Regions from separate parts of the Adhaeribacter arboris genome, predicted to be linked through region 2. Evidence: riboswitches for the same ligand, from Rfam matches in the RefSeq annotation. Region 2 holds a riboswitch; the other holds the start of a gene.
The links. Region 2 has a riboswitch for S-adenosylmethionine ahead of AHMF7605_RS25270 (O-acetylhomoserine aminocarboxypropyltransferase/cysteine synthase family protein). Riboswitches for the same ligand answer to the same signal wherever they lie in the genome.
Positions count from the first base shown of each region.

Region 1 (3,421 bases), 1.6 Mb from region 2:
CAATCTGCTAATGCCACGCATATATTGAGCGGCGAAATAATTTATCAGGCTGATACAACGGATACTGCCAATCCGCTGCACTATTTTTATAAACTAATTATTTATCAAGATGGAAATTCCGTAGCGGATATGCCTTTCTCTACTTTATACTTTGGCGATGGAACATTCGCAACTTCTGCCCGGACGAGTAAAGTTTTAGTTAATAATTCCTGCGATTTAGTTTTTCGTAGCACCTACTATTTTGAAAATACTTTTACTGGTCCTGGCTCATTTACGACTATTTACCGGGAAGTAAATCGCTACTATAATCAAAATATGGATAATTCGATTGATCAGGCTTATGTTATTACTGCTCAAATCAACATTGATTTATTTGACGAAATTAATAGATCGCCACGTTTTATTCTACCTATTATGCCGTGCGCAATACAGCATCAACCTTACCATCATAGTCTGGCCACCACTGACCCGGATCATGATAGTTTAGTGTACGAGTTAATTACTCCTTTAACCAGTACCAACTCTAATGAAAACTTTTCTGTAAAAAATGTAACTGGTTACACTTTGCCGCAGCAGGTAAGCCTTAATGCCGGAAACGGCGAATTTATCTGGGATAAACCTACTCTGCTAGGCAGGTACAGCTTTGCCGTGCGGGTAAACGAATATCGTAATAAATACCTGGTAGGCACCGTTATGCGCGATTTTGTGATTAATGTAGTTCCAGGCCCAGATAATTTTACCCATTCCTTCACCGTTGAAAACCGTTCTGAATTATCGATTACCGACGAAAATCAAATATTCCTGACTGCTGGTCAACCCATTAAAATAAAAGTAAAATACCATACAACTGGCCAGTCAAAACAATTGTTTATTTTCTCTGAGTTGTTCTTTGGTTCCGAAACTATTCCTTTTGATACTATTGCCACAGAAGACGGTATTTTGGCTGAAATAACCTTAAACCCTGAGGAATCGTGGCGGCGCAGCCAACCTTATATTTTGGTTTTACGGGGTATTTCTGAAGTAAATGGCACCTTAGTGCAGCAAGATTTTACTCTTACCCTGTTGGCGAAACCTGAATTGGTAAGTGGCGGTATTGGGGAAGGTCCCGGCGAAGCAGACCCTGGTAAAGAAGGAGGATTTGTCGTCTATCCTAACCCAGCCCAGGAATTTGTTTGGGTGAAAAGTAAACGCGAGTTACCGCGGCTACATTACCGATTGTATAATGCCTTGCAACAAGTTATCCTCCAGACTAAGTTAAATTTAGGAACCACTCGCATTCCATTACCGCCGGTAGCTACCGGAATTTATTTTTACCAGATTTCCGCGGAAAATGGGAAAGTATTGCAAAGCGGTAAATTATACGTGAGATAAATTCTTCTGCCTTTTTTATAAAGGAGCTACCTTAATTTAATACTAATGCTTTTGGTAAAGTTGTATTCGGTAGTGCGAGAGGATTGGCAAATTTATAATTACAACCAAAATTTTAAATTTTTTACAAAAAACGCGACGAAACTATTATAATTATAAATACATCTGGTATTTGCACAATAAAAACCCGCGTATTATCTTTGCACTACTTATCAAGAAAGACGGAGGGACTTGGCCCGTTGATGTCTTAGCAACCCTGGCTGGCAGGGTGCTACTTCCAGCCCCAAACAGTGCACACTGTGGGGGAAGATGAGGGTAGAAAAGGCGTTTCGCCTGAAAAACTCAGCTCAAAACTCTTGATAAGCAAAAAATCACACCCTCCAGAAGGGTTATACTTTTTTTGCTTATAACACGAATGACACGCATAGAAGAAGAAGTAAAAAAACGCATCCTGGTGCTGGATGGCGCTATGGGTACGCAAATCCAAAGCTATAAGCTGACTGAGGCCGATTACCGCGGCGAGCGATTCCGGGATTTTCCGCACGATTTAAAAGGCAATAACGACTTATTATCCATTACCCGGCCCGATATTATCCGGGAAATCCACTGGAAATACTTTGAAGCCGGCGCGGACATTGCTGAAACGAATACTTTCAGTTCTACTACCGTGGGTATGGCCGATTACCACATGGAAGATTTGGTGTACGAACTCAATTACGAGTCGGCCCGGATTGCCCGCGAGGTAGCCGATGAATTTACGGCTGCCAATCCGGATAAACCGCGCTTTGTGGCTGGTTCCATTGGTCCTACCAACCGCACCGCTTCCATGTCGCCGGATGTGAATAACCCGGCCTTCCGAGCGATAACTTTCGATGAATTAGTAGAAGCCTATACCGGCCAGATAGAAGGTTTAGTAGATGGGGGCGTGGATGCCTTACTAGTAGAAACAATTTTTGATACGCTCAACGCAAAAGCCGCGCTGTTTGCCATCGACCAATATTCACAGCGTACGGGCAAACGAATTCCGATCATGGTATCCGGTACTATTACCGATGCCAGCGGCCGAACCTTATCCGGGCAAACCGTGGAAGCATTTTTATTTTCGATTTCGCATTTACCTTTATTAAGCGTAGGATTGAATTGTGCCTTAGGCGCTAAACAATTGCGGCCGCACTTGCAAACCCTGGCTAAAGAAGCTAAATTTTACGTAAGTGCGCACCCCAATGCGGGTTTACCTAATGCTTTTGGCGAATACGACGAAACGCCGGAGCAAATGGCTGCGCATATCCACGATTTTCTGGAAAATAACTTTGTGAATATTATTGGTGGTTGTTGTGGCACTTCACCGGAACACATAAAAGCCATTGCCCAGGAAGCCGCTAAATTCCCGCCCCGGGAAATTCCTCCATTACCCTCTTTACCCAAATTAAGTGGTTTAGAGCCCCTTACTATTTTTGAAGGTTCTACTTTTGTGAACATTGGGGAACGTACCAACGTAACCGGCTCCAAGAAATTTGCCCGCCTTATTTTAAACGAGCAGTACGAAGAAGCTCTAAGCATTGCCCGCGAACAAGTTGAAAACGGAGCTCAGATAATTGACGTGAACATGGACGAAGGCATGCTCGATTCCGAGAAAGCTATGGTTCATTTTTTGAATTTAATTGCCTCCGAACCGGATATTTCCCGGGTACCCATCATGATTGACTCTTCTAAATGGAGCGTGATTGAAGCTGGTTTAAAATGCGTGCAAGGAAAAAGCATTGTTAACTCCATTAGCTTAAAAGAAGGCGAAGAAAAATTTAAAGAAGTTGCCCGCAAAGTATTAAGCTACGGTGCGGCAGTAGTAGTAATGGCTTTCGACGAAGAAGGTCAGGCCGATTCTTACGAACGTCGCATTCAAATCTGTCAACGGGCATATAATATCCTTACCAAAGAAGTAGGATTTCCCGCCGAAGACATCATCTTCGACCCCAATATACTCACCGTGGCTACGGGTATGGAGGAGCATAACAATTATGCTATCGACTTTATCAATGCCACTCGCTGGATTAAA
Region 1 covers NZ_PYFT01000001.1:4,667,951-4,671,371, forward strand. Annotated here, with positions in the region: gene AHMF7605_RS18995 (T9SS type A sorting domain-containing protein) at 1-1,371, shown strand, start outside; SAM riboswitch class I at 1,575-1,684, shown strand; gene metH (methionine synthase) at 1,784-3,421, shown strand, end outside.
Region 1: linked by a shared signal. The riboswitch ahead of metH (methionine synthase) and the one ahead of AHMF7605_RS25270 (O-acetylhomoserine aminocarboxypropyltransferase/cysteine synthase family protein) in region 2 are both predicted to bind S-adenosylmethionine.

Region 2 (3,421 bases):
ATAAAGTAAAATACGTAGTAGTTTTCAGAGATTAATATTTTATTCAGACAAAGTTCTTACTTCTACTACCAGATAAAACAAATCTTAGCCGACTTTTTCTATTAACAGAAATAGCCGACTAAGAACAATTAGATTAAACAGATTCAATTATTTTCTCGGTAATCTCAGATTCGGGGCCATCCGACGGAATGGCATCGGAATCATCGGAACCACCGCCTTTGCCTATCAGAGCAAAAGCTTGCTCAAAGTCGGCTTTAATATCGTCGATGTGTTCGATTCCTACGGAAACGCGCAGGAAAGTAGGGGAAACGCCAGCAGCCTTTTGTTCTTCATCGGATAACTGCTGATGGGTGGTTGCTGCGGGTTGAATAATCAGGGTTTTGGCATCGCCTACGTTTGCTAAGTGGCTGGTAAGTTTTAAACTATCAATAAACTTAGAAGCACTTTCTTTATCGCCTTTTATATTAAACGATAACACGCCGCCAAAACCTCTTTTTAAATATTTAGTGGCTAATTGGTAATAAGGACTGCTTGGTAAACCCGGATAATTTACGCTTTCCACTAATGGGTGTTCTTCCAGCCATTGTGCTAGTTCCAGCGCGTTTTGTACGTGGCGTTCTACGCGCAGCGACAAAGTTTCTAATCCTTGTAGCAATAAAAACGAGTTAAACGGACTAATGGCCGGACCAAAATCGCGCAGCCCTTCAACCCGGGCCCGAATGATAAACTGAATATTCCCGAACGGACCATGAGGGCCAAATACCTCGCCAAATACCAAGCCATGGTAACCTTCGGCCGGCTCCGAGAATTGCGGGTATTTACCATTGTTAAAATCGTATTTACCGCCATCTATAATTACCCCGCCTATGCTGGTACCGTGCCCACCAATCCACTTGGTAGCCGACTCAACCACAATATGTGCGCCGTGTTCTAAGGGCCGGAATAAATAACCACCCGCCCCAAAAGTATTATCCACGATTAAAGGTAAATTGTGTTTCTCGGCAACAGCAGCAATGGCTTCAAAATCCGGAATATTAAAGCCCGGATTACCAATTGTTTCCAAAAAAAGAGCTTTGGTTTTATCGTCAATTAATTTTTCAAAGCTCTCCGGATTGTCGCCATCCGCAAAACGGACTTCTACGCCGATGCGTTTAAAAGCTACTTTAAATTGATTGTAAGTACCACCGTATAAAAAAGAGGTGCTCACAAAATTATCGCCGGCTTGTAGAATATTATTTAAAGCAATAAACTGCGAAGCCTGGCCCGATGCAACGGCTAAAGCAGCAACCCCCCCTTCCAATGCGGCCATTCTTTTCTCAAACACATCGGTAGTGGGGTTCATAATCCGGGAATAAATATTACCGAATTCCTTAAGAGCGAACAAATTAGCGCCGTGCTCCGCACTATTAAATACGTAGGAAGTAGTTTGGTACAAAGGTACGGCGCGAGCGCCGGTAGTAGGGTCGGCTTCTTGGCCGGCATGTAATTGCAAAGTTTCAAATTTTAAGTTTTCAGCAGACATATGGTTGAGATTGAGATTAAAAAATACTATTAAAAATAGAACAGGCTAAAATCTGCGGTATTGCTCAATTAAAAACAAAATAGATAGAGAAAGAGCAAATGCGGAAGAAACAGGAACAGCTTAACAGTAATACCAGCTACTACAACAACCAAAAGGCGCGGTCCACGAGAAAATAGAAAGTACCGGGATAACAGCAGATTTGTGCGCACTAGCAGACCCGGAAGAATTTAAAGCGTATTTCATGTTAAATTAATTTATATTTCCCCAAGTCGGGATAGGATTTGGCACCTTTCAACAAAGGGTTGATGGTTGCCAGAGGGTCAGGGAGCCTATTCTCTCGCCTCTTCTTTATAAATCAATTCTGTTCAGGAACAGGGTTTGATGCTGCAAATTAAGCAGAGGATTTAGGATATTTCCAAATTTGCCTTCGTATTTTTATTCGTGTGAGGCAGAAGTAAAAGGCAATAATATGTACTTTATTCGAATACTTGCAAAGAAAAGATTTACCCATCTATGGGTAAAGTAATATTTTATATGAGTAATCCCGCCAGAGTAGCCGAAAGATAAGAAGCCAGAGTGCCACAGATAAGAGCCCGGAAACCTAACTTCGCTAAATCGGCCCGGCGCGAAGGAGCCAGTTCCCCGATACCGCCTACTTGAATAGCAATAGACGAAAAATTGGCAAAGCCGCAGAGAGCAAAACTGGTAATAAGTAGAGTTTTAGGTTGAAGGGTTTCTTTAATTTTAACTAAATCCAGGTAAGCTACAAATTCGTTTACTACCATTTTGGTGCCCATTAACGCTCCGGCAGTTTCTACATCTTTGGCGGGCACGCCCATGGCCCAGGCAAAAACCGCGAAAAGTTTACCCAGTAAAAAGTTTAAACTAAGGGTAGGTACTTGTATAAGCAAACCTAATTTATTAAGTAAAACATCCATTAAAGCAATTAAAGCAATAAACCCGATTAGCATGGCAACTACATTTAAACCTACTTTTAAGCCATCCGAGGCGCCGGCCGCAATAGCATCAATGATATTGGCGTGCGATTTTTTTACTTCGAGTTTTACGATGCCTTTCGTTTCGGATTGTTCAGTCTCCGGGTACACGATTTTAGCAATAACCAAAGCTCCCGGCGCGGCCATTAAACTGGCGGCCAGTAAATACGGGGCCGGTACGCCAAAAGAAATATAAGTTGCCATTACCCCGCCCGCAATACAAGCAAAAGAACCGGCCATAGAGGCCATTAATTCCGAATTAGTCATGCCTTTCAGGTAAGGTTTAATCATGATTTGAGCCTCTACCTGACCCACAAAGGCACTGGCTACATTGGATACTGCTTCGGCGCCGCTTACGCCCATCGCCCAATGCACTACCTTTGCCATACCGGATACTATTATTTGCATTAGTCCAATGTGGTAAGCAATATTCACCAGTACGGCCACAAAAATAATGGTAGGGATTACGTTAAAGAAAAAAATGTAATCGTTGCCCACGCCGAACGCTTTTGTTAATACCTCCCGGTTTACCAATGAGCCGAAAACAAAAGCAGAGCCTTGCTGAGCCAGACTCAGTAACTTTTCGATGCTGTGGCCTACGTAGCCAAACAGGGCTTTCCCTACTTCGGTTTTCAGGATAAAAACCGCCAGCCCAAATTGCAGTAATAAACCTACTCCTACCAGCCGGTAATTAATGGCTTTGCGGTTGTTGGAAAGTAAAAAAGCTAAACCTAAAATCAATACTATTCCAATCAGCCCCGTAAATCGCTCCATAAAAAGTTAAAAATGTAAATAAAAATAGTATCAGAATTTTATGATTTTGTTATCTCACCCGGCCGGTAATTCTACGCTGAACAGCTAAAGATAAATTAATTATCCAGATAAATACCTGGTTTTTACTTGC
Region 2 covers NZ_PYFT01000001.1:6,228,323-6,231,743, forward strand. Annotated here, with positions in the region: gene AHMF7605_RS25270 (O-acetylhomoserine aminocarboxypropyltransferase/cysteine synthase family protein) at 134-1,522, opposite strand; SAM riboswitch class I at 1,774-1,879, opposite strand; gene AHMF7605_RS25275 (NupC/NupG family nucleoside CNT transporter) at 2,053-3,291, opposite strand.